DNA from 4 places in the Paragemmobacter aquarius genome. Region 4 is predicted to be linked to each of the others. Evidence: riboswitches for the same ligand, from Rfam matches in the RefSeq annotation. Region 4 holds a riboswitch; each other region holds the start of a gene.
What was found. A riboswitch is a leader RNA that binds a small molecule or an ion and turns the genes downstream of it on or off. The one in region 4 is predicted to bind cobalamin.
Positions count from the first base shown of each region.

Region 1: it holds a riboswitch for cobalamin, as region 4 does, so the genes downstream of both, HYN69_RS05135 (DUF1636 family protein) here and HYN69_RS20095 (DUF1636 family protein) in region 4, are expected to answer to the same signal.
Region 2: it holds a riboswitch for cobalamin, as region 4 does, so the genes downstream of both, HYN69_RS05205 (CbtB domain-containing protein) here and HYN69_RS20095 (DUF1636 family protein) in region 4, are expected to answer to the same signal.
Region 3: it holds a riboswitch for cobalamin, as region 4 does, so the genes downstream of both, bluB (5,6-dimethylbenzimidazole synthase) here and HYN69_RS20095 (DUF1636 family protein) in region 4, are expected to answer to the same signal.

Region 1 is NZ_CP028918.1:1,057,781-1,065,206, forward strand. It holds gene HYN69_RS05120 (cobyric acid synthase) at 1-1,018, opposite strand, end outside; gene cobO (cob(I)yrinic acid a,c-diamide adenosyltransferase) at 1,405-2,055, opposite strand; cobalamin riboswitch at 2,103-2,323, shown strand; gene HYN69_RS05135 (DUF1636 family protein) at 2,423-2,779, shown strand; gene cobW (cobalamin biosynthesis protein CobW) at 2,783-3,817, shown strand; gene cobN (cobaltochelatase subunit CobN) at 3,824-7,054, shown strand; gene HYN69_RS05150 (precorrin-3B synthase) at 7,051-7,426, shown strand, end outside.
Region 2 is NZ_CP028918.1:1,072,025-1,079,450, forward strand. It holds gene HYN69_RS05190 (cobyrinate a,c-diamide synthase) at 1-421, shown strand, start outside; gene cobA (uroporphyrinogen-III C-methyltransferase) at 418-1,143, shown strand; gene HYN69_RS05200 (DUF1636 family protein) at 1,140-1,448, shown strand; cobalamin riboswitch at 1,504-1,724, shown strand; gene HYN69_RS05205 (CbtB domain-containing protein) at 1,760-1,939, shown strand; gene HYN69_RS05210 (CbtA family protein) at 1,944-2,678, shown strand; gene cobF (precorrin-6A synthase (deacetylating)) at 2,725-3,483, shown strand; gene pepT (peptidase T) at 3,487-4,707, shown strand; gene HYN69_RS05225 (transporter substrate-binding protein) at 4,921-6,000, shown strand; gene HYN69_RS05230 (ANTAR domain-containing response regulator) at 5,997-6,614, shown strand; gene HYN69_RS05235 (ABC transporter permease) at 6,592-7,426, shown strand, end outside.
Region 3 is NZ_CP028920.1:16,165-23,590, reverse strand. It holds gene HYN69_RS19330 (TniQ family protein) at 1-548, opposite strand, end outside; gene HYN69_RS19325 (TniB family NTP-binding protein) at 485-1,363, opposite strand; gene HYN69_RS19320 (Mu transposase C-terminal domain-containing protein) at 1,365-2,750, opposite strand; partial or broken gene HYN69_RS21595 (hypothetical protein) at 3,245-3,439, shown strand; cobalamin riboswitch at 3,702-3,887, shown strand; gene bluB (5,6-dimethylbenzimidazole synthase) at 3,930-4,610, shown strand; gene HYN69_RS19305 (propanediol utilization protein) at 4,603-5,409, shown strand; partial or broken gene HYN69_RS19300 (threonine-phosphate decarboxylase) at 5,424-6,388, shown strand; gene HYN69_RS19295 (cobyric acid synthase) at 6,385-7,426, opposite strand, start outside.
Region 4 is NZ_CP028920.1:171,210-178,635, forward strand. It holds gene cobN (cobaltochelatase subunit CobN) at 1-2,450, opposite strand, end outside; gene cobW (cobalamin biosynthesis protein CobW) at 2,460-3,494, opposite strand; gene HYN69_RS20095 (DUF1636 family protein) at 3,498-3,854, opposite strand; cobalamin riboswitch at 3,944-4,178, opposite strand; gene cobO (cob(I)yrinic acid a,c-diamide adenosyltransferase) at 4,222-4,875, shown strand; partial or broken gene HYN69_RS20105 (cobyric acid synthase) at 4,880-6,336, shown strand; partial or broken gene HYN69_RS20110 (threonine-phosphate decarboxylase) at 6,333-7,297, opposite strand; gene HYN69_RS20115 (propanediol utilization protein) at 7,312-7,426, opposite strand, start outside.

The DNA of each region.
Region 1 (7,426 bases), on a different replicon from region 4:
CGACCGACTGGCCGAGCATCTGGTAGCCGCCGCAGATGCCCAGCACGTGGCCGCCGCGCCGCAGGTGCGCCGCGATGTCGATGTCCCAGCCCTGGGCGCGCAGATAGGCCAGATCGGCGCGGGTCGATTTCGAGCCGGGCAGGATGATCAGGTCGGACTGGGGGATGGGTTCGCCTGCGCGGACCATGGCGAGGGTGACGCCCGGTTCCTGTGCGAGGGGGTCGAGGTCGTCGAAATTGGCGATGCGCGAGAAGACGGGGACCGCGATGCGGAAGGCGCCGGTGCCGCTGGTGGCGGGGATGTCGAGCGCATCTTCGGCGGGCAGGCGGTAGGCTTGCGGAAAGAAGGGGACGGTGCCGAAGCCCCGCCATGCGGTGAGGGTTTCGATGAGCCGGTAACCATCGTCGAAAAGCGTTACGTCGCCGCGGAATTTGTTGATGAGGAAACCCGCGATCATGGCGGCATCTTCGGGGTCGAGCACGGCCTTGGTGCCGACGATCTGGGCGATGACGCCGCCGCGGTCGATGTCGCCCACAAGGATGACCGGAGTGTCCGCGGCGCGGGCGAAGCCCATGTTGGCGATGTCTCCGGCGCGCAGGTTCACCTCGGCCGGACTGCCTGCGCCTTCGACGATGATCAGGTCATGGGCGGCTTTCAGGCGGTGGAAGCTGTCGAGGACGGGGGCCATGAGTTGCGGTTTGAGCGCGGCGTAGTCGCGGGCCTTTACCGTGGCGATGCGGCGGCCTTGGACGACCACCTGGCTGCCCGTCTCGGATTCGGGTTTCAGCAGCACGGGGTTCATGTCGGTATGCGGCTCGAGGCCACAGGCGCGGGCTTGCAGGGCTTGCGCGCGCCCGATTTCGCCGCCGTCGACCGTCACGGCGGCATTGTTGGACATGTTCTGCGGCTTGAAGGGCGCGACCGAGAGGCCGCGCAGTTTCGCGGCACGGCAGAGGCCCGCGACGAGGAGCGATTTGCCGACGTTAGAGCCTGCGCCCTGTATCATTATTGCGGGCATGGGGGCACCTTTGGCCATGCACGATTTTTCTGCGAAAAATCTGGTGCGGGTTCTGATGGGGGGGCGCGGCGGAAGCTGCGGGAGCCTTCGGCGAGGATATTTGCCGCGAGCATGAAAGCGGATCGGCACCGCGCCTCGGGCCGCTTGCGCGGGGGAAGCGCGGTGCTTTCACACTCGGCGGTCATCGGGATCCCTCCCTGTACCGCTTGTTCAATCTGGCAGGCGAATCTCAACAAAGGCTTAATTCCGGCTGTCTTGCTGCTTTCATACTCGCACAAATATCCCGGGGGTGCGGGGGGCTGGCCCCCGCTGTTTCGGCTTGGTGCGGGGGGCTGGCCCCCGCTGGCTTGGGGGGGTGCGGGGGGCTGGTCCCCCGCTCGCTTCGGTCAGAACTCCACGCCTGCTTGCGCTTTGATGCCCGACCGGAAGGGGTGTTTGATCAGGGTCATCTCGGTCACGAGGTCTGCGGCTTCGATGAGTTCCTCTTTCGCGTTGCGGCCGGTCAGGACGACATGGGTGAGGGGTGGCTTTTCGTCGCGCAGGAAGCCCACCACTTCGCCCGCGTCGAGGTAGTCGTAGCGCAGGGCGATGTTGATCTCGTCCAGCAGGACGAGGCGGATTTCGGGGTTCAGGATCAGTTCCTTGGCTTTATCCCAGCCTTTGCGGGCCATTTCGATGTCGCGGGCGCGGTCTTGGGTTTCCCAGGTGAAGCCTTCGCCCATGGCGTGGAACTGGCACAGGTGCTGGAAGTGGCCTTCGATCAGGCGGCGTTCGCCGGTGTCCCATGCGCCTTTGATGAATTGCACGACCGCCGATGGCATTTCATGGGCGATGCAGCGCAGGATCATGCCGAAGCCCGAGGAGGATTTGCCTTTGCCTGCACCCGTGTGGACGATGATCAGGCCCTTTTCGCCGGACTTCGTGGCCATGATCTTGTCGCGGGCGGCTTTCTTCTTGGCCATCTTGACGGCGTGGCGGGCGTCGGGGTCGACCGGAGCGGGGGCTGCTGCAGGGTCGATGTCGTTGGCATCGCTCATGGTGACGGTCCTTGTCCTTGACTCTGGCAGGGCATCTGCCAAGAGGGGGCGAGATGCGCTGGTGCCTGTCCTACGGCAGGCGAAAAGGGAATGCGACAGGTTTTGCGACCCGTGAGGGGACAAGACCGAAGCGCAGCCGCCCCCGCGACCGTGACCGGAGAGGTCCGCCCGTGGCCACTGTTCCCGAAAGGGGGCGGGAAGGTGGGTGGAGCGTTGGGGAAACCCTGTATCCGCAAGCCGGGAGACCTGCCAGCGCGATGGATGGAACCGGGCGGACGGGGTGTGCCGCAGCCGACGATTCGTGTCGCGCGTAGTCGCGTGCCGGTTCGTCAGGTCGCCCCGATGCGCCCAAAGCGATGGACGGGTCATGGCTGCGACGTTGCATGTCTGTATCACCTGCAAGGCGGGCGAGCCTGTGCCCGAGGGCGCGGTGGCGCCGGGGGCATTGTTGCATGCCGCGCTGGTGGCGGGGGACGCGCCCGAGGGCGTGCGGATCGTGCCGGTGGAATGTCTGAGCGCCTGTTCGCAGGGCTGTTCGGTGGCTTTGTCGGGGGCTGGCAAGTGGTCTTATGTCTATGGCCGCCTGACGCAAGACGACGCTGCCGATGTGCTGGCGGGTGCTGCCGCCTATGCCGCGACTTCGGACGGGATCGTGCCTTGGCGCGAGCGTCCTGTGATCTTTCGCAAGCAGAGCCTTGCGCGTATTCCGCCTTTGGAGGGCTGAGCCATGACCGATTTGTCGAAAATCCCCGTGACCGTGATCACCGGCTTTCTGGGGGCGGGCAAGACCACGCTGATCCGGCATCTGATGATGAACCCGCAAGGCAAGCGTCTGGCCATTCTGGTCAACGAGTTCGGCACGGTGGGGGTGGATGGCGATATCCTGAAATCCTGCGCCGATGACAATTGCCCGGTCGAGAATATCGTCGAGCTGGCGAATGGCTGCATCTGCTGCACGGTGGCGGATGATTTCATTCCGACGATCGAGGCGCTGATGGCTTTGCCGGTGCGGCCGGACCATATTCTGATCGAGACCTCGGGGCTGGCTTTGCCGAAGCCGCTGTTGAAGGCGTTCGACTGGCCTGCGATCCGGTCGAAGATCACCGTGGACGGGGTGATTACGCTGGCGGATGCCGAGGCGGTGGCGGCGGGGCGGTTCGCACCCGATGAAGCGGCGGTTCAGGCGCAGCGCGAGGCGGATGACAGCATCGACCACGAGACGCCGCTTTCGGAGGTGTTCGAGGACCAGATTTTCTGTGCCGATATCGTGCTGTTGTCCAAGGCCGATCTGGCGGGCGAGGCGGGGGTTGCGGCGGCCCGCGCCGTGATCGAGGCGGAAGCGCCGCGGCGGATGCCGATCATCGCCATGACGGACGGGGTTATCGATCCGCGGGTGATCCTCGGGCTGAATGCGAAGGCAGAGGATGATCTGGCGGCACGGCCCAGCCATCATGACGGGGCGGATGACCACGAGCATGAGGATTTTGACTCGGTCGTGATCGACCTGCCGGAAGTGGATGATCCGGAGGTGCTGGTGGCGGCGATCACGCGTTTGGCGCGCGAGCAGGGCATCTTGCGGGTGAAGGGCTATGTGGCGGTGACCGGCAAGCCGATGCGGATGCTGGTGCAGGCGGTGGGCGAGCGGGTGCGGCACCAGTATGACCGGCCTTGGGGGGCGTCCCCTCGCAAGGGGCAGCTTGTTGTCATTGCCGAGCATGACGACATCGACGAGGCCGCCATTCGCGCCGTGCTGGGGGCCTGATACGCCATGCATGTCGTCTTCCGCGAAAGCCATGGGCTGGAGGAAACGGACACGCCGTTCGACGTGGGGCAAGACCCTGCCGATCTGGTGGTGATGTCGTTTTCCGACAGTGACCTTGGCGCTTTCGCGGCGGGTTGGCATCGGGGGCGTGCGGGGTTGCCGAGTTGCCGTTTGGTCAATCTGGTGGCGCTGCGGCATCCGTTGTCGGTCGATACCTATGTCGAGAAGACGCTGTCGGGGGCGAAGGGGGTTCTGATCAGGTTGATCGGCGGGGAATCCTATTGGGCTTACGGGATCGCTTCGGTTCAGGATCTGTGCAGGCGCAAGGGGATTGCGCTGGCGGTGCTGCCTGCGGACGGGCGGGACGATCCCGCGCTGGATGCGGTCTCGACGCTGCCGGTTTCGACTTTGCGGCGGTTGCAGGCTTTGTGCGATGCGGGCGGGGCAGTGGCCGCGCAGGCGGCGCTGGCGCAACTGGCGCTGGCGGCGGGGTGTTATGCGGGGCCGGTGATCGGGGAAAAGACCGTGCCGGACTGTGGCTGGTATCAACCGGGCGCGGGCGTGGTGAAGGGGCCGGTTCAGGGTGGGCCTGCGGTGGCGGTGGTGTTTTACCGCAGCTATCTGACGGCGGCGGATACGGGGCCGGTCGATGCGCTGTGTGCGGCGCTGGCTGCGCGTGGGTTTGCGGTGTCGGCGCTGTTCGTGCCGTCGTTGAAAGCGGCGGGTGCGGGTGCGTTTCTGGCCGAGGCTTTGGGCGCGTTGCGCCCCGTGGCGGTGGTCAATGCGACCGCGTTTTCGGGCAAGGGGGCGGATGGGGCTTCGCCTTTGGATGGGGCGGGGGTGCCGGTGTTTCAGGTGGCCTTGTCGACGGCGCGGCGGCGCGATTGGGCGGGGTCGGCGCGGGGGCTTTCGCCTGCGGACCTCGCCATGCATGTGGTTTTGCCCGAGGTGGACGGGCGGCTTTTCGCGGGGGTTGTGTCGTTCAAATCACCCGGCAAGCGTGACCCCGATTTGCAGTTTTCGCGTTTTGCGCATCGGGCGGATGCGGGGCGGGTTGCGCTGGTGGCTGACCGCGTGGCGGCTTGGCATCGGTTGGCGGTGACGCAGGCGGCAGAGCGGCGGGTGGGGTTCGTTCTGTCGACCTATCCGGGGCGGCCGGACCAGATTGCCCATGCGGTGGGGCTGGATGCCTTGGCCTCGGTCAGGGGGATGCTTTCGGCGCTGGCGGGTGAGGGCTACGCGGTCGCGCCCGTGGATGATCTGGGCAAGCGGTTGGTGGCCGAGGCGCTGGAGTGGCCTTTGGCCGAGTATCTGGCGGCGCTTGAGGCGGTGCCCCAAGGATTGCGCGATGATCTGGCAGCGGCTTGGGGCGAGGCGGCGGATGATCCGGCCTGTGTGGGCGGAGCGTTCCGCTTTGCTGCCGTGCGGGCGGGGTCGGCGGTTGTGGCCTTGCAGCCAGAGCGGGGCGAGGTCGCGGGGCGCGACGGGGAGTATCACGACCTGAGCCGCACGCCGCGGCATGGCTATGTGGCGTTTTACCTGTGGCTGCGGGCGCAGGGGTTGCACGCGCTGGTGCATGTGGGGGCGCATGGCACGCTGGAGTGGTTGCCGGGGAAATCGGTCGCCTTGTCGGCGGACTGCTGGCCCGAGGTGCTGGTGGGCGCGATGCCGGTGATTTACCCGTTCATCGTGAACGATCCGGGCGAGGCGGCGCAGGCCAAGCGGCGGATCGGGGCGGTGACTTTGGGACATTTGCCACCGCCTTTGGCTTTGGCGAAGGTGCCCGAGGGGTTGTTGCGGCTGGAGCGGCTGCTGGATGAATATTCCACCGCCGATGGCTTGGACCCGTCGCGGCGTGACCGCCTGATCGGGGCGATCAGGGATGAGGCGCGGGCGTCGGGGGTGGAGGATGACCTTGGCCTGCCTGCGGGGGCGAGTGCGGCCGAGGCGATCACGCGGATCGACCGTTTCGTGTGCGACATCAAGGAAAGCCAGTATGGCGATGGCTTGCACATCTATGGCGCGGCGGAGGGTGAATTTGCGGGGCTGAGTGCCGCGCTGGCGGGGCGCTTCGTTCCGGCGGGGCCTGCGGGGTCGCCTTGGCGGGGGCGTGTCGATGTGCTGCCTACGGGGCGGAACCTGTATTCCGTCGATCCGCGCGCGGTGCCTTCGCGCGCCGCGCATGCCCAAGGGGTCAAGCTGGCCGAGGAGTTGTTGCGGCGGCATTTGCAGGACAAGGGGGATTGGCCAAAGGGGTTGATCCTCGATCTGTGGGGGTCGGCGACGATGCGGACGGCGGGCGAGGAAGTCGCCATGGCGCTGCATCTGGCGGGGTTGGCTCCGCGTTGGGACGAGGGGTCGGAGCGGGTTTCGGGCTTCGAGGTGGTGCCCTTGGCGCTGCTGGGGCGGCCACGGATCGACGTGACCTTGCGCGTGTCGGGGCTGTTCCGCGACGTGTTTCCGGGGCTGTCGCAACTGTTCGAGGCGGGGGCTGCGGCCTTGGCCGAGCGGGAGGAGGCGCCGGAGGATAACCCCTATGTGACCCGTTCGGCGCGGGTGTTCGGACCGAAGCCGGGGCTTTACGGGATGGGCATGGCGGCGGCTTTGGAGGATTACTCCGACGCGGGCCGCGTGGCGGCGGGCGAGGCTTGGTTGTCGGCGTCATCTTGGGCGGTGGATGCCAAGGGCGAGGCGCGCGAGGCGCGGGGCGAGCTGGAGGCGCGGGTGCTTGCGGCGGATGCGTTCGCGCATGTGCAGGATATGGTCGAGACGGATATTCTGGTGGCCCCCGATTATGCGGCGCATGAGGGCGGGGTTGCGGCGGCCAAGGCGGCTTTGGGCGGCGAGGCTTTGGCGCTTTATCACATGGACGCCACGCGGGATGCGCCGAGGGCGCGAACGGTTTCGGAGGAGGTGGGGCGCGTGGTGCGGGCGCGGGCGGCGAACCCCGATTGGGCGACGGGCATGATGCGGCACGGGTTTCGCGGGGCTGCGGAAGTGACGGCGACGTTGGATAACCTCGCGGCTTACGCGCATCTGACGCGGGCGGTTCCGGCGCATCTGTTCGATTTGTATCATGAGGCGACCTTGGGTCGGGATGATCTGGTGGCCTTTATGGAACGCGAGAATCCGGATGCCTTGGCGGCATTGCGGGCGCGGTTTGCGGCGTTGCGGGATGCGGGGTTGTGGGTGACGCGGCGCAATTCGATTGCGGCGGCGATGGGGGCCGAGGGATGACTGGGCCGGTTGTCCAAGGGTGGTGTCCGGGGGCGCTGCGGCCGATGCTGTCGGGCGACGGGCTGGTCGTTCGGGTGCGGCTGCATGGCGGGCGGTTGCCGGTGGCGGTGGCCGAGCGGTTGGCGTTTTTGTCGGAAAGGTTCGGGAACGGGCTGATCGACCTGTCGGCGCGGGGGAATCTGCAATTGCGGGGCGTGACCGAGGCGGGGCATGGGGCGCTGGTGGCGGAATTGGCGGCGCTGGGGCTGATCGACGAAAGCCCGCAGGCCGAGGCGATGCGCAATGTGCTGGTGACTCCGTTCTGGAGGGCGGGGGACGGGGCGCAGGAGATCGCTGCGGAGTTGGTGGCGCGGCTGGGCGAGTTTCCGGCGC
Region 2 (7,426 bases), on a different replicon from region 4:
GGGGCGGCTGGCTGCGGCGTCGAATTTCCGTGCGGGGTTGCGGGCTTTCGCGCGGACGCGGGCGGTGCATGGCGAATGCGGCGGCTACATGGCGCTGGGCGCGGGGCTGGTGGCGGCGGACGGGACGCGGCACGAGATGGCCGGATTGCTGGGGCTGGAGACGAGTTTCGCCAAGCGGCGGATGCATCTTGGCTACCGCTTGGCCGAGACCCTGACCGAAACGCCGGGGCATGGCGCGGGCGCGCGGTTGCGCGGGCATGAATTCCATTACGCGACGATATTGGCGCAGCCCGATGCGGCGCTGGCGCGGGTGGTCGATGCGACGGGGGCCGAGGTGGCCGAAACCGGGTCATGGGCTGCGTTCGGGGGCGGCGGGCGCGTGACGGGGACGTTCTTTCACTTGATTGCGGAGGCCACATGACGGGCTTCGTCTCTTTCGTATCCTCGGGTCCTGGCGATCCGGAACTGCTGACGCTCAAGGCCGTGGCGCGGTTAAGGGAGGCGGATGCGGTGCTGTTCGACGACCTGTCCTCGGGGCCGATCTTGGGCCACGCGCGCGACGGGGCCGATCTGGTCGGTGTGGGCAAGCGGGCGGGGCGTGCATCGCCCAAGCAGGACCATGTCAGCCGTTTGCTGGTGGAATATGCCGCCACGGGCGCGCGGGTGGTGCGGCTGAAGTCGGGCGATTGCGGGTTGTTCGGGCGGCTCGAGGAGGAGACCGACGCTTTGCAGGCAGCGGGGATTCCTTATGAGATCATTCCGGGGGTGACGAGTGCGAGTGCGGCGGCGGCGGCGGCGGGGATACCGTTGACGCGGCGGCTGACGGCGCGGCGGGTGCAGTTTCTGACCGGCGCGGATGTGACGGGGGGGCTGCCCGCGGATTTGAACTGGGCCGCGCTGGCGGACCCGCTGGCGACGACGGTGGTGTTCATGGGCAAGCGCACGTTCGGGGCGATGTGTGCGGGGCTTATGGCGCACGGGTTGCCGGGGGATACTCCGGCGATGCTGGCCGAGTCGGTTGGGCATCCGGAGCAACGGCTGACGCGGACGACGATCGCGGGGCTGGCGGCGCTGCTGGCCGAGGGGCCGGGGCTGTTGCCGGGATTGATTCTATACGGTCCGCTTGCGGGGGATGGTGCGTGAAGATCACTGTCTGCGGCAGTTGCGCGCTGGGGCGGGCGGGGTTTGCCGAGACCCTGCGCGAGGCGCTGGGCGGGCTGGCCGAGGTGGCGCTGGTCGACTGCATGTCCGGTTGTGCGCGGGCATCGACGGTGGCGTTCAGGGATGCGGGCAAGACGGCCTATCTGTTCGGCGATGTGGTGGCGGATGACCTGCCCGAGCTGGTGGTTTTCGCGGGGCTTTACGGAGCGTCGGCTGATGGCAATCTGGCCGATGCGCGGGCAATCGGCGGGTTGCGGATGAAGGCCGTGGCGCGAATCCCCGGATAGGTCGCGCTTGGGCTGCGATCTGCCGCAAAGCACCTTGACCGCAGGGGCGGTTGATGTGCAGATGGAAGGGCAAGGTGCCCCGTTAACGTGCAAAGCACAGGGGCTGAAACGGGAATGGGGAAGGGGCGGACCGAATACGGCGCCCATGGCCCCAGCCGCCCCCGCGACTGTAAGCGGCGAGCGGCCTTCGACGACCACTGTTCCCGCAAGGGGATGGGAAGGTGAAGGCCGTTACGACCCGCGAGCCAGGAGACCGACCTTGCAGGGATGAAACATACGCCGTCGGGTGTGACGGTCGGGAGAACGACATTATGACGACCCTTGCTTCGGTCAAGAAATCCTCGGGCACGCTGGCACAGGCCGCGGGTTCGATCATCGCTGTCATGGCCATCGGCGTTGCGCTGATGTTCGTGGCGGGCCATGCCCAGTCGGCGACGCTGCACGATGCGGCGCATGACATGCGCCACGCGACCGGCTTCCCCTGCCACTGAACTGATGTTCCAGAGATTGGTGACCGGCGCGGTGTTCGCCGGTTGTGCAGCAGGGCTGATTGCCGCCCTGTTGCATTTTTCGTTTGTCCAAGCGCTTATCCTGACCGGCGAGCAGTATGAATCCGGCGCGCTGACGCATTTCGCGGGCGGCGGGGATCATGCGGTGCATGCGGATGCGGGCGAAGCGTCAGGCGAGGACGCGGGGCATGACCACGCGACGCATAAGCATGGCGAGAGTGGCGGATTGGCGCGGGACGGGCTTACGGTTCTGTTCACCGTGCTGATCTACGTGGCTTACGGCTTCATCCTGATCGCGGGTTTCGGTGCGGCTTCGACCTTCGGCGCGCGGATCGGGGCGGTGCAGGGGCTTTTGTGGGGGATCGGCGGGTTTGCCGTGTTCCAGCTTGCACCTGCGATGGGGCTTGCGCCCGAACTGCCCGGAACGGTTGCCGCCGATCTTGGTGCGCGGCAGGTCTGGTGGTGGGGGACGGCGCTGTTGACGGCGGCGGGCCTGCTGGGGCTGGGCTACGGGCGCAAGGCATGGGTGTTCGTGTTGGCGGGTGTGGCTTTGGCCTTGCCGCATGTCATCGGTGCGCCGACGCTGGGCGAATATTACGGCTCGGCACCGCCCGAGCTTGGCGCGGCCTTTGCGGCGCGCGTGCTGGGTGTCGGGCTGGTGGCATGGGCCGTGCTTGGCTGGGTTGCTGGCTCTGTCTGGGCGCGGGGCGAACGGGTATAGCGGGCGGGGGGCGGATGTTCCGCCCCCTGACCAAAGGGAGGGTGGTATGGAAAAGCTGGTCCTGATCGGCATCGGCACGGGCAACCCCGACCATCTGACGCTGCAGGCGATCAAGGCGATGCGGGGGGCGGACCTGATCCTGATCCCGCAGAAGGGGCCGGACAAATCCGACCTTGCCGGATTGCGCCATGCGATGCTGGCCGAACATGCGGCCGATGTGCCGGTGGCCGTGTTCGACATGCCCAAGCGCGATGTATCGGGCGGGTATCTGGCAGGGGTGGATGCCTGGCATGATGCGATTGCGGCGGCTTGGGTTGCAGCGATTGCAACGGTTCAGGACGGACGGGGATTTTCGCGAGATATTCGCACGGTTGCGTTGCTGGTCTGGGGCGATCCTTCGCTTTATGACAGCACGTTGCGGATCGCGTCGCGGCTTAAGCCTGCGCCTGTGGTGACGGTCGTTCCGGGGGTCACCTCGATGCAGGTACTTACGGCGGGGCATGCCATTCCGGTCAACGAGGTGGGTGCGCCCTTTACCGTCACCACGGGGCGGCAGTTGCGCGATCATGGCTGGCCTGCGGGGGTGGATACGCTGGTCGTCATGCTGGACGGGGAGTGTTCGTTCGGCTCGGTGCAGCCTGCGGGCGTGCATATCTGGTGGGGCGCCTATGTCGGCATGGCCGAGCAGGTCTTGGCCGAGGGGCCGCTTGCCGAAATGGCCACGACGATCCCGCCCTTGCGCGAGCGGCTGCGGGCCGAGCATGGTTGGATCATGGATATCTACGTTTTGCGCCGGAAGGGATGAGCGATGTTCGACCGCGAGCTTGAGGAACGGCTGGTGCGCTATGCGCGGGTCGACACGCAGAGCGACGAGACATCGGCCACGGGGCCGAGCACGGATATCCAGTGGGTTCTGGCGCGGATGCTGGCCGAGGAGTTGACGGGGATCGGGGCTGCCGATGTGCGGATTACGGAATATGGCGCGGTGCTGGCGACGGTTCCGGCCACGGCAAAGGGGCCGGTGATCGGGCTTCTGGCGCATATGGATACCGCGCCGCAGTTCAATGCGACGGGCGTGAAGCCTGTGGTGCATCGCGGCTACAACGGCGGGGATATCACGTTCCCCGATGCGCCGGAGTTGCGGCTTTCGCCCGAGAATTCGCGCCATCTGGCAGACAAGCTGGGGCATGACATCATCACCGCCAGCGGGACAACGCTGCTCGGGGCCGATGACAAGGCGGGGATCGCCATCATCATGACGCTGGCGCGGCATTTGTTGGCGAACCGGGATATTCCGCATACGGGGCTGCGGATCGCCTTTACACCGGATGAGGAGATCGGGCGCGGGGTGGACAAGCGTTTGCCTGCCGATCTGGGGGCCGATTTTGCCTATACGCTGGATGGCGGGATGGTGGGCGAGATCGAGTATGAAAGCTTTTCCGCCGATGGCGCGGTGGTGCGGGTCACGGGCGTGTCGGCGCATCCGGGCTATGGCAAGGGCAAGCTGGTCAATGCGCTGCATCTGGCGGCCAAGATCATCGCTGCGCTGCCGCAGGGCACGCTGGTGCCGGAAGTGACCGAAGGGCGCGAGGGGTTCGTGCATTGCTACCAGATGGGCGGCACGGCGGCCGAGGCCGAGTTGCGCTTCATCTTGCGCGATTTCGAACTGGACGGGTTGGCGGCGAAGGGGGCGCTGTTGCGCGCCGTGTGTGATGCGGTGCAGGCGGGCGAGCCAAGGGCGGTGATCTCGGTCGAGATCACCAAGCAGTATCGCAACATGCGCTATTGGCTGGAAAAGGACATGACGCCAGTCGAGTTGGCGCGGGCGGCCTGCGAGGCCGAGGGGATTGCTGCGGTATCGGTGCCGATACGTGGCGGCACCGACGGGTCGCGGCTGACCGAGATGGGGGTGCCGACGCCCAACATCTTTACCGGCATGCAGGAAATCCACGGGCCGCTCGAATGGGTGTCGGTGCAGGACATGGCCGCCGCCGTGCGGGTTCTGCTGCGGCTGGTCGGGCGCGGCTGAGGCTGCGCCCGGGAGCGTATGCCTGAAATTTAGGCAAATGTCATGATGCACCGCCGGTTTGGTGCATCCTTCCCTTGACCACGGGTGCATTGCCTCTAGTCTTGGTCACACATCGGCGAGAGCCAAGCGGCACACGGGCCCCATGATGCGAGGAAGTTTTGCGCTTCCCTGCATCGGGGCCTGTCGCATTTTCGGGGGGAGGAACGGGGCGGCATGAAGCGGCGGGTGGAACTGGGGCTCTTATATTCGCGGTCGGGCAGCTATACGCTGATTTCCGAAGCGTGCCGCACGGGTGCCTTGGCCGCGATTGCCATGGTGAACGCCGACCCTGCGCTGGATGTCAGCTTTGTTCCGGTAGAGCGTGACCCCGAAGGCAATGTCGATCTGTACGGGCCGCTTTGCGAGGAGATCCTGAGGGATACGGGGGCGCGCCATGTGATCGGCTGCGTGACGAGCTGGAGCCGGAAAGAGGTTATCCCCGTGCTGGAAAAGCACGGCGGGACGCTTTGGTATGCGGTGCCTTACGAGGGGTTCGAGGCGTCGGACCATGTGGTTTACACCCATGCCTGCCCGAACCAGCATCTGCTGCCTTTGCTCGACTGGGTGCTGCCCGCGCATGGCAGGCGGGCTTACCTTACGGGGTCGAATTACATCTGGGGCTGGGAGATGAACCGGCTGGCGCGCGAGGTGATTTCGCAGGCCGGGGGCGAGGTGTTGGGCGAGCGGTATCTGCCGATCGGGTCGCGCGATGTGGCGCGGATGATCGAGGAAATCCGCCATGCGCGGCCGGATTTCGTGCTCAATTCGCTGATCGGGCCTTCATCATACGAATTTCTCGCGGCCTATCGGCGGCTGGGTGCGGAGGACGCGCATTTCAGGGCGGATCGCTGCCCCGTGCTGTCGTGCAACCTGACGGAATGCGAATTGCCCGCGCTGGGCGAAGCGGCCGAGGGGTTGGTGGCGGCGGGGCCGTATTTCAGGGGCGCTGCGGGTTGGCCCGATGCCGGTATCGGTGGGCGGTTCGGGTCGTCGCATGAAGCGGCGGCATTCGCGGCGGTGCGGGAATTGGCGCGGCTGCTGCATGGCCGTGCAGAGGCGGGGATTGCAGGCTTGTTGGCGGGGGCGGCTTCGGTGGTGGATGCCAAGACGCATCACACCGAATTGCCCGTGCTGATCGCGCAGGTGCGGGGCGGGGCGTTCCGCGTGATCCGCGAGCAGGCGGCGGTGGCGGGTGACCCGTATCTTACGCGGGGGCGGGTGGCTGCCGTGCCAGCCTTGCGGGTGGTGTCATGAGACGGCCGATCCGCATCCAGAACCTTGGCGGGGCAAGGGCGGTGATCTTGCATCGCCCGCACCCCACCGTGCAGGCGCTTACGCGGCAGTTGACGGCAATCGGGCTGAGTGTCGAGCAGGTATGGCCGGAACTCGGGCCTTCGGCGCTGGGGGCGGATTTCGTGTTCTTCGATGCCGACATGGGTCATGACGAGCAATTTCCGTGGGAAGCGGGGGCGTCGCCCATGCCGATGGTGGCGTTGATCGGGTCGGAGGCGCCGGGGCGGATCGAATGGGCGCTGCGGGCGGGGGCACATGCACAACTTCTCAAACCCGTGGGGGACAACGGGGCCTATTCGGCGCTGCTGATCGCGCGGGATGCGTTCGACGCGCAAAGGGCGCTGTCGGTCGAGATCGCGGATTTGCGGCGGCGCTTGGACGAGCGGTTGACGGTGGTGCGGGCGGTGGCTGCGCTGGCAGCACGGGGCAAGACCGAGGACGAGGCTTACGCGCAGTTGCGGCAGATGGCGATGGCGTGGCGGGTGAGTTTCGAGGATGCGGCGGTGCGGGTCGTGGCAGGAATGGCGGGTGGTGCAGGAACGGGGGGCGAGGATGACCGACGGAACCGTGGTTGACGCGGGCCGCCCTGCGGGGGCGTTCGCGCGGCTGATGAAGCGGAAGATGGCGGTGGTCGGGCTGGTCCTGATTGCCGTGGTGGTGCTGGGCGCGGTGCTCGCGCCGTTGATTGCGCCCTATGCGCCGGACGAGCAGCTGTTCGACGGGCTGACGCTGGAAGGTGCGCCCTTGCCGCCCGATGCGACGTTCATCTTTGGCACCGATTTGCTGGGGCGCGATCTTTTCACGCGGATTTTGTATGGCGCGCAGACGAGCCTGATCATCGGAGTGGTGGCCAACGGGCTGGCGCTGCTGATCGGCACGGTTGTCGGCATCGTTGCGGGGTATTTCAGGGGCTGGGTCGGGTCGGTGCTGATGCGGTTCACCGACCTGATGATGGCCTTTCCGGCGCTTTTGTTGGCGATATGCCTCGCGGCGATCTTCCAGCCGTCGCTCTGGATCGTGGCGATGGTGATCGCGCTGGTGAACTGGGTGCAGACGGCGCGGGTGATCTATACCGAGACGACAAGTCTGGCGACGCGCGATTTCATCGCCGCCGAGCGGACGCTGGGGGCGGGGACGGGGCGGATTTTGTTCAAGCATATCCTGCCGCATCTGGTGCCGACGATCATCGTCTGGGGCACGCTGGGGATTTCGACGACGGTGCTGCTGGAGGCGACGCTGAGTTTCCTCGGGGTTGGCGTGCAGCCGCCGACGCCAAGCTGGGGGAACATCATCTTCGAGAACCAGACCTATTTTCAGGCAGCCCCCTGGCTGGTGTTCATTCCGGGGGCGGCGATCATCTTGCTCGCGCTGGCGTTCAACCTTGTGG
Region 3 (7,426 bases), 160 kb from region 4:
GCGCAGTTGGACGTCACCGCGCTTTCGAGCATCCCTGCCCCGCTTCGAGCACGACGCACCAGCTTTTCGGATATTCGGCTGCGATCAGGCTTGATGAGGATCGAAAGGAGTCGGGTGCCGCAGATCTGGCAATCGAATGCCCATAACTTCCGCCACTGTTTGAGCGCTATGCCACGCCGAGAGCAGTCGGGACACGACTGGAACGCGACCTGCGCCGTCATCAGGGCTTCGGTTTGGGTCATTGTCCCAAAGGTAAGGGATTGAACAGTTTCAGAGGCAACACGGGCCGCAATCGATATCTTTTCTGCTGTGGTCGCGGCCACCTCAACTTCAAAATCCAGCATGGCGACCTGTCGCGTATCGACTCCGATATGCGCCAGGAGTTCGTCGACCTCACAATGGTTGGTGACCGCCAATCGCGTCAGCCATCCAGAAAGCAGCTCATCTGCAAGAGGCGTGACAGTTTTCGGCAACGGGCTCCGCTTCAAGCTCTGGCCTTCTCGAGCCGTCGCTGGGTATTCGCATGGCGCGACCAAACGGGCGTCCATTTTGCGACTGCATCGTCGGTGATGCATTCTTGGCCAGTGACGATTGCGTCGATGGATAGGTCCTTGACCAAGGAAAATACCCGCGAGGTCACCCCGCCGGTCAGCGCCAGTATCTGCTTGAGCGATTTGACCTTCAGATTGGACTTCTTCGCGAGCGGCATGGCCGCGATCAGGGTCTGGATCATGTCCGAGAACTCGGCATCGTCGCGCCAGTTTGGCAGGTGGTGTTCATCCAGGCGTCGCGCGAGTTGGACATCGCCGCGAATGGCATCGACCGCTTCGCTGACTCCAAAGCAAACCAGCGATGCCTCGAGTTCATTGCTGAGATAACGCAGAACATTCAGGAAGCGGCGTTGTTCGCGATGGGTTCCCGCGAGGAGGTTGTGGACTTCGTCAATCATGATCATCCGAAGCCCGAGGTCGCGAAGAAGGCCAACAACGCGGACCTCAAGCGAAGCGACGCTTTGGGCCCGCAAGCTTAACGCTGATGACGGAGCGCCGACGGCAGCGAGGATGTGCATGTAGAACCGCCGCTCGTCCGGCGCTGGTGGTGCCTGCAAAAGAAGCAGCGGAGTGCGCGTGATACCTGATTCCGGATCGTATTCCGGCGCGTACCTGCGCGACAGGTTGCGGGCGATCATCGTCTTCCCGATGCCAGAGGCCCCATGCACGAGAAGGCCCGGCATTCGAGTCTGCCGTGGCATCTCGATAAGGCCTTGCAGCCGGTCCAGCACTTGTTCCGCCCGCGGAAAGCCGATCCAGATATCCGATTGAATGAGGGCGATGCGGCCGTCTGCTTCTGTTTCTGTCCTCAATTCACCAGCGCTCCACCTTAAACATGGGGCGCGATGTATCACCGGTGTCGACTGGTCGCAGCCCCTCCGACACCCGATCATCGGCGGCCAGACCCTTCATCGAAGAACTCCTTTCACGGGATCGGCGCTCTGCCTTGGTCAGCGCGCGGCTCTCACCCTCGATTTGGCGTTGCTGCCGGATCAATTCGGCAAGGACCAATTCATTCGTGCCCACTTTGCCCATGGCCCGTGCCTTTTGCATGGCCTCCCGGTATTCCCAGAGCGACACCGGCGGGATTTCAAGGTTGCGGTACCGGGCCTCGACACATCTGTCGCCGTCCAGTTCGATCCAGACGGACGAGAGATCGCGGGGATCGTAGCGGACGACCACCTTTCCGTCCTGGCGACCGACATAGCCCGCGAGGGCGTCGGACCAGTAGCGCAGGTCGAACAGATGGATGCCGTCACGACGTACTTGCCGCAGCTCACTTGGCAGGAAACTCACCCGAAACGCCTCCATGTCGAAAGGGATGTCGCCGGACATCTCCCCGGCGAGCGCTTCCCACTTGGCGACAGGTGTGCAGCCAAGGCTCGAATGAATGCTGTTGTTGTAGCGACAGATTTCCAAGGCAAACCACCGATCAAACTCTCGCAAAGTCATCGCCGCCATGGCTTCCGCGTTATAGCCGCCCTTGGCCGCGACCGACGACTGCGTTGTTCCTGGCAAGAGATGCACCGCGCCCATCATGGTCCCGATCAGCCGCTCGACATGCCCACCAAAGTGAGGGCTCCCCGGCGGGCGATAGACCAGATTGATCCCCCATTCGGCGCAGGCCGATTGAAAGGCGCGTGACCGAAAATCGCGACCATTGTCGACGTGAATGCTGTCCGGCTTGCCCTGCGCGGGCCACGGGACACTACACTCGAGGTCGGCCAGAAACTCTGCTTTGGGCGCAACAGCCCGCGTTAGGCAAAGGGCCACCGAAAGGCGAGACGGCGCCTCGAAGCTGACGTGGTATCCCGTCACCATGCGCGTGGCGATATCGATCGCCAAGGTCACCCAAGGCCGGCCGATGGGTTTGCGCTCGAAACTGTCGACAAGGATGATGTCCGCTGGTGTGTGATCGATCTGCACAACGTCCAGCGGTCGTACTGATCTGTTCCTTCCCGTCACCGGCGCAAACCTTTGGCGCGCTGCCTTTGCGCCCTCGCGTGCTTTCATGACTTCGCGGGCATCCATCGCATCAAGCCGCCGCTGAACGGTGCGGCGCGTCGGCGGCTGAAACCCACTCTCAAGGCAGGCACTGCGGATTTCTGTCACAACTCGCGCCAGGCTGGGGCGTTCTCGCCGAAGGTAGTATCGAGTCAAATGGTCTTCGATTATACCTTCGACATCAGCGGGCACCATGACCGACCCCGTGGGTCGGCCGCGTTTGCGGGGAACAAGAGCGCTTGTCCGGCCACCTTCTTCCGCAAGTCGTCGAATCCAGCGCCAGACAGTGGTCTTGCTGACGCCAAGCTCCCAGACTGCATCACGTATGCCGCTCTCCAAGCTCCCGGTGCGGCTGAGATACGCCTGTACAAGCGGTCGAAGGACCGATGCCCGGCGCAGCGCCTCAACACCAGAATCGCCACAGTCTTCGTCATTACCCACTATCGCTGCCAACCGTCCAACCCCGCGCACCCTGTGTCAGCTTTAATGGCAAGAATGTCGAATTTAAAGGCAAGATACCATATTTAATGGCAAAGCCGCCCCTTTGATTTTGTTGACTTTCGCATACCGCATTTAAGGGCTACGCGACACTCGGGTTCATGCGCCGTTGGCGGACCGGTTCGTCAAGCACGGCTCCAAAAGCTTCATCTGAGCCAGAACCGTTGGCCAAAGAAGATCCCAAGATGCAGGAATTTCATGACCAGATCCGCGCCGCGCCGAGTTCCAACCGGGAATTTCATGCCTCTGACCTTTGTCGCCTCATCGGGCAGGCTGCTTACGACGCACGCATCGTAGACGTCATCCGGCAGTTGGGTTGTCCGAGGTTCACGGCGACGCTTGCAGTTCATGGCCGTGCTGTTTTGGCCGGAGAAATTCGGAGGTGATACCTCTCCCAATTGAAACCGCGAACCGAAGTCGCAGTACGGCTTTTTGTTTTTGCAGAGCAAACAAATTTCGATCCTCTGAAACGCGTTCTTTCTTGTTTGCTAACGGCAAGCTACCCAAAAGGCGAAGTTGCAGCATTTGGACCGCAACAAAATCATGAGAAACGCCCAAGTCCGATTTGTCAGTTACCGCCACACAAGCTATGGCGTTCTTGGAGATGGCGTCCCTCCGATGTGCAGTTGCGCGCGCGTTTCAGTGGGATTAAGCCAGTTGTTGTCTGGTGCCCTTCGTCTTGGCGAGGGGATAATCGGGAACGCGGTGCAACTCCGCGACGTGCCCAACGCTGTAAAGTGGACGGGACCACAAATGCCACTGGCCGAAAGGTTCGGGAAGGCGTGGTTCCGGATGAAGCCAAGTCAGAAGACCGGCCAGACGAAACCGGGGCGGGCGATGGCCGGCGCAGGTCCCGTTTCTGTGCAGGGGAAGACTATGACCGCCGAACCGTTCTTGACTGATGCCGGGCCGTTTGCCGAGGCCGAGCGCGCTGCCGTATATCGCGCGATTCACACCCGCCGCGACGTACGCAGTCAGTTTACCGACCGCCCAATTAACGACGCCACACTGTTGCGCCTGCTGACAGCAGCGCATCATGCGCCCTCCGTCGGGCTGTCGCAGCCTTGGAATTTCATCGTGATCCGGTCAGAGGCAGTAAAGCTTCGGGCGCAGACGGCATTTGCCAAGGCCAATGCCGAGGCACAGGCGATGTTTCCCGAAGACCGCCGTGCGCTTTATTCGTCGCTCAAACTGGAGGGCATACTGACCGCACCCATAAGCCTGTGTGTCACATGCGATCACAGCCGGGGTGGCCCAGTGGTGTTGGGGCGCACGCATCAACCGCAGATGGATGTCTATTCCACTGTATGCGCTGTGCAGAACCTGATGCTGGCGGCAAGGGCCGAAGGGATTGGCGTCGGTTGGGTCAGCATCTTTGACCCCGCCGACATGCAGCAACTGTTGGATCTGCCCAATCATGTCAGCGCGGTGGCGTGGCTGTGCCTTGGCCATGTCGATGCGCTTTATTCCGAGCCCGAGTTGCAAGCGAAAGGCTGGGCCCAGCGGGTTCCACTGGCCGATCTTGTTTTTGCCGAACGCTGGGGGCGGCGTGCCTAGACCGATTTCGGTGCCCTGCCATTTCGGCGAATGGATGCAGGGGCGGCTGGGGCCAGCTGGCCCAGTGGCGCTGATCACGCTGACGCCTGCCGGTCCGCGGGTGATTGCGCGCTGGCGTGCGGGTGTCGGGCTGGCGTGTCAGTCGGTGACGCATGGCCCAATGGATCCGGCGTTGCTGGCGCGGTTTGCGCGGGCGCTTGGTGGATTGCCACCGGGGCGGACCCTACTGCGGGTGCCTTATCCGCCTGGCCTGGGCACTGGCATGTCCACCGCTGGTCTGCTGGGGGTCGCGGCCTTTGCTGGGCGGGCGCTTGCGCCGCTGTCTCTGGCGCGGGCTTGTGTGGCCGCCGAAGGAGCCAGCGATCCGCTGATGTTCGCCCAACCTTCGCGGCTCTTGTGGGCCTCGCGTCAGGGGCGGGTTCTGGCGCGATTGTCGCCGCAGCCGCGCGCGCACCTGCTGGCCGGGTTTTGGGGTCCAGCACGGCCGACGCAAGCGGGCGATCTGGCATATGCCGACGTATCGGACCTTCTGGAGCGTTGGCAGGCCGAGGCCCCGCTGGCCACCCGTGCCGCTCTTGCCAGCGAGAGTGCGGCGCGCTGCGTTGCCCTTCGCGGCCCGTCGGAGGACCCGACCGAACGGCTTGCACACGATCTGGGGGCGCTTGGGTGGATGATGTCGCATTCGGGTGCGGCGCGGGCGCTGATCTTTGCCCCGGGCGCTCTGCCGCGCCATGGTATGGCGGCATTGCGTGAGGCTGGGTTGCGAGGTGTTCATCATCTGGCCACCTTGGGCGAATGACAAGGAGCACATCTATGCGCGATCACGGCGGAAATCTGGATCAGGCGATGGCCGTTTTCGGCACGGGCGACTGGATTGACCTGTGCACGGGTATCAACCGCCGCCCTTGGCCATTGCCCCTGCTTGACCCGGACTGTTGGCGCAGCCTGCCGACTCGGGCAAGTCAGGCGGGTTTGGTGGCGCAGGCGGCGCGCGCATGGGGAGCATCAGATCAAGCGGCCGGAATAGCGCTTGCGGGCGCGCAGGCGGCTATTCAACTAATGCCCTTGTTGCGGCCCGCCGGGCGTGCGGCAGTGCTGGGGCCGACCTATAACGAACACGCGGCGTGTCTGTCACAGGCAGGCTGGGATGTTGCCAATGTCAGCACGCCAGAAGCCCTGCACAGTGCCAGCCTTGCCGTGGTGGTGAACCCCAATAAACCCGACGGGCGCCGCCATACCCCGCACGATTTGCTTACCCTGTCCCGAAAGGTTGGGTTTCTGGTGGTGGACGAAAGCTTTGGTGACATCTCCCCCGGGCTTTCGCTTTTGCCGCGGGCAGGGCAGGATAACCTGCTAATCCTGAGGTCTTTTGGTAAGTTTTACGGGCTGGCAGGCTTGCGGCTTGGCTTCGCCTTTGGGGCCGATAGCGACATTGCGGCGCTGGCGCGGATGGCTGGGCCTTGGGCCGTCTCTGGCCCGGCAATCGAGATCGGACGGCAGGCGATCTCCGATACGGGCTGGGCGGATGCAATGCGCGCGCAGTTGGCACTAGACGCTGGCCGCGCCGATGATCTGGCCCGGGTGGCGGGTTGGAAGATAGCGGGGGCACAACGCTGTTCCGTCTTTATGAGACGCCCGACGCAGAAGCCGCGCAGCACCGGCTGGCGCGCCACAGGATCTGGAGCCGGATCTTCCCCTGGTCGGGCTGCCTGCTTCGGCTGGGCCTGCCGGGACCTGAGCCGGAGTGGGACCGCCTTTCGCAGGACCTGCGGCCCTAACGTGCCAACGCCAGCAGGCCCGGCACGTCCAAATGGGTTTCCAGATGGTCGGCTAGCAGGTCAAGCGTCGCCTCGACCTCGGCGCTGTGGCTGCGACCGGCGGCGTCGATCCCCAGACCCGCAAGAAACGCCGCGCGAAAGCCATCCGACTGGAACATGCCGTGCAGATAGGTGCCACTGATGCGCCCTTGGACATGGATCGCGCCCTCGGGGCGGCCGTCGATCCGGGCAAAGGGGCGGGCGCGATCAGGGCCGCTGGTGCGCCCGATATGGATCTCATACCCCTCTATGGGCTGGCCGCTGGCCAAATGGCAGCCGCGCACCCGCGACAAACGCTTGTCGGGGGTCATCAGGGTATGCACGTCAAGCAGGCCAAGGCCGGGCGTTTCTCCGGCAGGGCCCTCGATGCCGTCGGGGTCGGCAATTGACTGGCCAAGCATCTGATAGCCGCCGCAGATGCCCAGCACATGCCCGCCGCGCCGGATATGGGCGGCCACATCCACATCCCAGCCCTGCGCCCGCAGAAACGCCAGATCACCGCGCGTCGATTTCGACCCGGGCAGGATCACGAGCCGTGCGTCTCCGGGAATGGCCTGCCCGGGTTGCACCATCACCAGATTGACCCCCGGTTCTGCCTTGAGCGGATCAAGGTCGTCGAAATTGGCGATACGGGAAAAGCAGAGCGCGGCGATGGTCACGGCGTCATTGCCGCCAAGACCGCGCGGGCTTGACCCGATGTCCTGTGCATCTTCGGCGGGCAGGAGATGGGCCTTGGAAAACCACGGCACCACGCCAAAGCCGCGCCAGCCGGTGCGCGCCTGAATGAAGGCATAGCCGTCGTCGAACAATCGCGGATCACCGCGAAACTTGTTGATGACAAACCCCGCAACCATTCCCGCATCGCCCGCGTCGATCACCGCCTGCGTGCCCACGATCTGCGCGATCACCCCGCCTCGGTCAATGTCGCCGACCAGAACCACCGGCACATCGGCGGCGCGGGCAAAGCCCATGTTGGCAATGTCGCCCGCGCGCAGGTTC
Region 4 (7,426 bases):
TCCCGGAACAGGCCCGACACCCGCAGCGTCACATCTATGCGCGGGCGGCGCAGCAAGGCCAGCGGCACGACCTCGACACCCGACACACGCGCCGACCCTGCGTCCCAGACCGGGGCCAGCCCGGCCAGATGCAGCGCCATGGCGAATTCCTCGCCGGCGGTGCGCATGGTGGCGCTGCCCCACAGATCGACCACCAGCCCGCGCGGCCAGTCGCCGTGATCCTGCAAATGCCGGCGCAACAGTTCCTCGGCCAGCTTGACGCCCTGCGTTTGCGCGGCCCGACTGGGCACGGCGCGCGGATCGACCGCGAACAGGTTGCGCCCGGTTGGCAACACATCAGACCGCCCCCGCGCGGGCGACCCTGATGGGCCCGGCGCGACCCGAAGCCCCGCCAGAGCCCGCATCAGCCCGTCGCGTTCTGCCGCACCGCAAGCGCCGCGCCCCAGCACGTGCAACCCGTCGCCATATTGGCTTTCCTTGATGTCGCAGACAAAGCGGTCGATGCGGGTGATCGCCTCGGCAGGGCTGGCGCCCTCTGGAATGCCCAGATCGGTCTCGACGCCAGATGCCTGCGCTTCGCTGCGGATCTCGGAGATCAGCCGGTTGCGGCGACCAGGGTCCAACCCGTCGGCGGTGGAATATTCGTCCAATAGCCGTTCCAGACGGTGCATCCCTTCGGGCACCACGGCGGCGCGCAAGGGCGGCGGCATGTGGCCAAGGGTCAGCGCGCCGATGCGCCGCTTGGCCTGTGCGGCCTCGCCCGGATCGTTAACGATAAACGGATAGATCACCGGCAGATCGCCCACCAGCGCCTCGGGCCAGCAGGCGGCGGAAAGCGCCACCGATTTGCCCGGCAGCCATTCCAGCGTGCCATGCGCACCCATGTGCAGGATAGCGTGCAACCCCTGCGCGCGCAGCCACAGATAGAACGCCACATAGCCATGCCGGGGCACGCGCGACAGATCATGGTATTCGCCGTCGCGCAGGGCGACCTCGCCGCGTTCGGGTTGCAGCGCCACCAGTACGTCCCCAGCCCTCGTCGCGGCAAAATGGAACGCGCCATCGCGGCAGGCAGGGTCATCCTCGGGCGCGCTCCACGCGCCGTACAGCGCGTCGCGCAAAGGATCAGGCAGACTGGTCAGCGCGGCCAGATAGTCCTTCAGCGGCCATGCCAGCGTGTCGTTTTGCAAGGCTGGGGCCAGCGCGCATGGCCGCGCGCCATAGCCCGCCGCGCCCAGATCGGCCAGCAGGCCTTCGGTCGAGGCCAGCGCATCCAACCCCACCGCATGCGCCATCTGATGCGGGCGACCGGGATAGGTGGACAGGATCACTGCCAGACGGCGCTGGTCAACCGGCGTTTGCGCCAGCCGCAGCCAGCCCATGACCCGCGCCACCACGGCAGCCACCCGGTCCCGGTCCGCCCGATGGGCAAAGCGCGAAAATTGCAGGTCGGGATCGCGTTTGGCCGCAGTCTTGAAGGACACAAGGCCCGCGAACAGCCGCCCGTCCACCTCGGGCAGCACGACATGCATCGCAAGGTCTGCCGGTGACAGGCCACGATCCGACCCGGCCCAGTCGCGGCGGCGCGCGGTGGACAGCGCTACCTGAAACACCGGGCACCCCGCCACGTCAAACGGTGTGGACCCATCATCGCCGCGCGCCGAAAAGGCGGTTGCGTTGATGATCGCAGGCGGACATGCCTGCGCCAGCACGGGGCGCAGCCAATCGGCAAAACCCGGCGCCTTGAGCGACGGCGCAAAGACGCCCACCGCAGACACGCCCTGCGCACGCAGGCCAAGGATCAGCGCGTCGATGGGGCCGGTATCGGCCGCCGTAAGATAACTGCGATAGAAACTCACCAGCACGACCCGCCCCGGCGGCAGGTCCGCGATCACGCCCTGATCGGGGTCATAGATCCCCATGTCGGGCATCCGTTTATCGCCCGGCACCGGCCCGGCATACAGCCCCGCTGCCAGCGCCAGTTGCGCCAGCGCCGCCTGCGCTGCCACCGCGCCGCCCGCGTCACACAAATCCTGCAACCGCCGCAAGGTGGAGACCGGCAGGGTCGAGGCTGTATCCAGCGCCGGGTCCACCCGCCCGTCCGCAGGCAGCACCGCCAGCGCGATCCCCCGCCTGCGTGCCATGTCCTGCACCGACGCAATGCCGTAAGGCCAATAGGCTTCGCCGCCGATCAGGCGGATCAAGATTGCCTTTGCCCTCGACAGCGTCCGCTCGACATAGGTATCGACCGAGACGGGATGTTTCAGCGCAACAATATTTTGAAGCCGCAGGGACGGAAGACCGCCGCCAGCCCGCTGCCAGCCGGCCGCAAACGCGCCAAGGTCGCTGTCGGAAAACGACAGGACCACCAGATCGGCAGGGTCCTGCCCCGGATCAAACGGCGCCTCGGCCGTGTCCAACCCCCGACTGTCGCGAAAGACGACGTGCATCGCGGGTCCTTATGCCTCCAGCGCGGCGCGGATCGCGGCAGGGTCGATGTGGTGATGTTCCGCGATCACCACCAGCCGCGACTGGCGCGGCCCATCACCCCACGGTCGGTCATATTGGTGGCGCACCCGCTCTCCGACCGCCTGGACCAGCAGACGCATCGGCTTGCCCGTCACAGCGACATGGCCCTTGACGCGCAGGATGTGCTGATTGCGCGCCAGACGCTGGATGCGCAGGGCCAAATCGTCGGGGTCGGTGATTTCGGGCAGATCGATCACCACGCTGTCGAAATCCTCGTGCTCGTGGTCATCCTCGCCGTCGTGATGGCTGGGGCGCGCGGCGATGTCATCCTCGGCAGCGGCGTTAAGGCCCAGGATGAGGCGCGGGTCGATCCGGCCATCCGTCACAGGCAGGATCGCCACCTTGCGCGACATCTCGGCCTCGATCACGCCGCGGGCGGCGGTCAGCCCCACCTCGCCTGCCAGATCGGCCTTGGTCAGCAGGATCAAGTCGGCGCACAGGATCTGATCCTCGAACACCTCGGACAGGGGGGTTTCGTGGTCGATGCTGTCATCCGCAGCACGTTGCGCATCCACCGCCGCCACATCGGGGGCGAAGCGCCCGGCTGCCACCGCCTCGGCATCGGCCAGGCCAATCACGCCGTCAACGGTGATCCTTGACCGGATCGCGGGCCAGTCGAACGCCTTGAGAAGCGGTTTCGGCAGTGCAAGGCCCGAGGTTTCGATGAGGATGTGATCAGGGCGCACCGGCATTGCCATCAGCGCCTCGATCGTGGGGATGAAATCATCGGCCACGGTGCAGCAGATACAGCCATTGGCCAGCTCGACGATGTTTTCCACCGGGCAGTTTTCATCGGCGCAGGATTTCAGGATGTCGCCATCCACCCCCACCGTGCCGAACTCGTTGACCAGGATCGCCAGACGCTTGCCTTGCGGGTTTTGCATCAGGTGGCGGATCAGCGTGGTCTTGCCTGCCCCCAGAAAGCCGGTGATGACGGTGACGGGGATTTTGGTCAGGTCGGTCATGGATCAGGTCTCCAGCGGGGGAATGCGGGCAAGCGTTTGCTTGCGAAAGATGGTGGGGCGGTCGCGCCAGGGCACGATACCATCGGCAGAGCCGGCAAACAGCCCGGCCCCGCGCAGGATTTCGGGCACGTCATCGGTGGTCATCCGGCCATAGACATAAGACCAGCCGCCTGCTTTGCTGAGCGCGATCGCACAACCATGATCGCAGGCCGACAGACATTCCACCGCGCGCAGGGTCACGCCGTCGGGCAGGCCCGACTGCGCGACCGTGTCAAACAGGGTTTGACCGGGGGCGGTTTGCCCGTCGGGCAGCGGCTGACCAGCGCGGCAGGTGGTGCAGACATGCAAGACAGTCGTCATGGCCTCTCCCGTAAGTGTCGCACGGGGCAGCCTGCGGCATGGGCGTGATGCGCCCAAACTCCGAAGGTCGCGGAACACCCCGTCCGCGCGTTTCAGTTCTGGAGCTGGCAGGTCTCCCGGCTTGCGGATCTCAAGGCGGGCGCAAGGCCTGCCCCGGCGGGCTGCCCGTCTTCCCGAACCTTGCGGCCAGTGACGTGGGGCAGACCTTTCCGGTCACGGTCGCGGGGGCGGCTGCGCTTGGGGTTGCGGCAAGGCGTGCCGCAAATCCTGTCGCATTCCCTTTTCACCTGTCCTAAGACAGGCACCAACTCCTTCATGCCGTAGTCTGCCACAAGGATTGCGCTGTCAAGAACAAGGAAACGTCTCGATGTCCGCCACAAACGACACCTCCACCGAAGGCCCGGGGCCCGGTCAGGCCGACGATCTGGCCCGCCACGCAAGCAAGATGGCCAAGAAAAAGGCCGCCCGCGACAAGATCATGGCTGGAAAAGCAGGCGAACGCGGGCTTTTGATCGTGCATACCGGGGCGGGCAAGGGCAAATCCTCGTCCGGGTTCGGCATGGTCTTGCGCTGCATCGCACATGGGATGCCCTGCGCCGTGGTGCAGTTCATCAAGGGCGCCTGGGACACCGGCGAGCGGCGCCTGATCGAGGGTCATTTCAGCGCCCTGTGCCAGTTTCACGCGATGGGCGAAGGCTTTACCTGGGAAACCCAGGACAAGGCCCGCGACATCGCCGCCGCCCGCGCCGGTTGGGAAAAGGCCAAGGAGCTGATCCGCAACCCCGATATCCGCTTTGTGCTGCTGGACGAGATCAACATCGCCCTGCGCTATGATTACCTTGATCTTGACGAGGTGCTGGCCTTCTTGCGCGCGGAAAAGCCGCCGCTGACCCATGTCTGCCTGACCGGGCGAAACGCCAAGGACGCATTGATCGAGGCCGCCGATCTGGTAACCGAGATGACGCTGATCAAGCATCCGTTCCGGTCGGGCATAAAAGCCCAGCCGGGGGTGGAGTTCTGACGCGATGCCCGCGCTGATGATCCAGGGCTGCGGGTCGAACGTCGGCAAGTCGATGCTGGTGGCAGGACTGTGTCGCGCGGCGGTGCGGCGCGGGCTGTCGGTCGCGCCGTTCAAGCCGCAGAACATGTCGAACAATGCCGCCGTCACCGCCGATGGCGGCGAGATCGGCCGCGCGCAGGCATTGCAGGCGATAGCCTGCGGGCTGGAGCCGGTGACCGACATGAACCCGGTGCTTCTCAAGCCCGAGTCCGAGGTGGGCGCGCAGGTGATCGTGCAGGGCAAGCGGCTGACGACCGCGCGGGCGCGCGATTATGCGGCGCTGAAACCGCAGTTGATGGGGGCGGTGCTGGACAGCTTCCATCGCTTGCGCGGGGCGCATGATCTGATGATCGTCGAAGGCGCGGGCAGCCCGGCAGAGGTGAACCTGCGCGCGGGCGACATTGCCAACATGGGCTTTGCCCGCGCCGCCGATGTGCCGGTGGTTCTGGTCGGCGACATTGACCGAGGCGGGGTGATCGCGCAGATCGTGGGCACGCAGGCGGTGATCGACGCGGGCGATGCGGGAATGGTTGCGGGGTTTGTCATCAACAAGTTTCGCGGTGATCCGCGATTGTTCGACGACGGCTATGCCTTCATTCAGGCGCGCACCGGCTGGCGCGGCTTTGGCGTGGTGCCGTGGTTTTCCAAGGCCCATCTCCTGCCCGCCGAAGATGCACAGGACATCGGGTCAAGCCCGCGCGGTCTTGGCGGCAATGACGCCGTGACCATCGCCGCGCTCTGCTTTTCCCGTATCGCCAATTTCGACGACCTTGATCCGCTCAAGGCAGAACCGGGGGTCAATCTGGTGATGGTGCAACCCGGGCAGGCCATTCCCGGAGACGCACGGCTCGTGATCCTGCCCGGGTCGAAATCGACGCGCGGTGATCTGGCGTTTCTGCGGGCGCAGGGCTGGGATGTGGATGTGGCCGCCCATATCCGGCGCGGCGGGCATGTGCTGGGCATCTGCGGCGGCTATCAGATGCTTGGCCAGTCAATTGCCGACCCCGACGGCATCGAGGGCCCTGCCGGAGAAACGCCCGGCCTTGGCCTGCTTGACGTGCATACCCTGATGACCCCCGACAAGCGTTTGTCGCGGGTGCGCGGCTGCCATTTGGCCAGCGGCCAGCCCATAGAGGGGTATGAGATCCATATCGGGCGCACCAGCGGCCCTGATCGCGCCCGCCCTTTGCCCGGATCGACGGCCGCCCCGAGGGCGCGATCCATGTCCAAGGGCGCATCAGTGGCACCTATCTGCACGGCATGTTCCAGTCGGATGGCTTTCGCGCGGCGTTTCTTGCGGGTCTGGGGATCGACGCCGCCGGTCGCAGCCACAGCGCCGAGGTCGAGGCGACGCTTGACCTGCTAGCCGACCATCTGGAAACCCATTTGGACGTGCCGGGCCTGCTGGCGTTGGCACGTTAGGGCCGCAGGTCCTGCGAAAGGCGGTCCCACTCCGGCTCAGGTCCCGGCAGGCCCAGCCGAAGCAGGCAGCCCGACCAGGGGAAGATCCGGCTCCAGATCCTGTGGCGCGCCAGCCGGTGCTGCGCGGCTTCTGCGTCGGGCGTCTCATAAAGACGGAACAGCGTTGTGCCCCCGCTATCTTCCAACCCGCCACCCGGGCCAGATCATCGGCGCGGCCAGCGTCTAGTGCCAACTGCGCGCGCATTGCATCCGCCCAGCCCGTATCGGAGATCGCCTGCCGTCCGATCTCGATTGCCGGGCCAGAGACGGCCCAAGGCCCAGCCATCCGCGCCAGCGCCGCAATGTCGCTATCGGCCCCAAAGGCGAAGCCAAGCCGCAAGCCTGCCAGCCCGTAAAACTTACCAAAAGACCTCAGGATTAGCAGGTTATCCTGCCCTGCCCGCGGCAAAAGCGAAAGCCCGGGGGAGATGTCACCAAAGCTTTCGTCCACCACCAGAAACCCAACCTTTCGGGACAGGGTAAGCAAATCGTGCGGGGTATGGCGGCGCCCGTCGGGTTTATTGGGGTTCACCACCACGGCAAGGCTGGCACTGTGCAGGGCTTCTGGCGTGCTGACATTGGCAACATCCCAGCCTGCCTGTGACAGACACGCCGCGTGTTCGTTATAGGTCGGCCCCAGCACTGCCGCACGCCCGGCGGGCCGCAACAAGGGCATTAGTTGAATAGCCGCCTGCGCGCCCGCAAGCGCTATTCCGGCCGCTTGATCTGATGCTCCCCATGCGCGCGCCGCCTGCGCCACCAAACCCGCCTGACTTGCCCGAGTCGGCAGGCTGCGCCAACAGTCCGGGTCAAGCAGGGGCAATGGCCAAGGGCGGCGGTTGATACCCGTGCACAGGTCAATCCAGTCGCCCGTGCCGAAAACGGCCATCGCCTGATCCAGATTTCCGCCGTGATCGCGCATAGATGTGCTCCTTGTCATTCGCCCAAGGTGGCCAGATGATGAACACCTCGCAACCCAGCCTCACGCAATGCCGCCATACCATGGCGCGGCAGAGCGCCCGGGGCAAAGATCAGCGCCCGCGCCGCACCC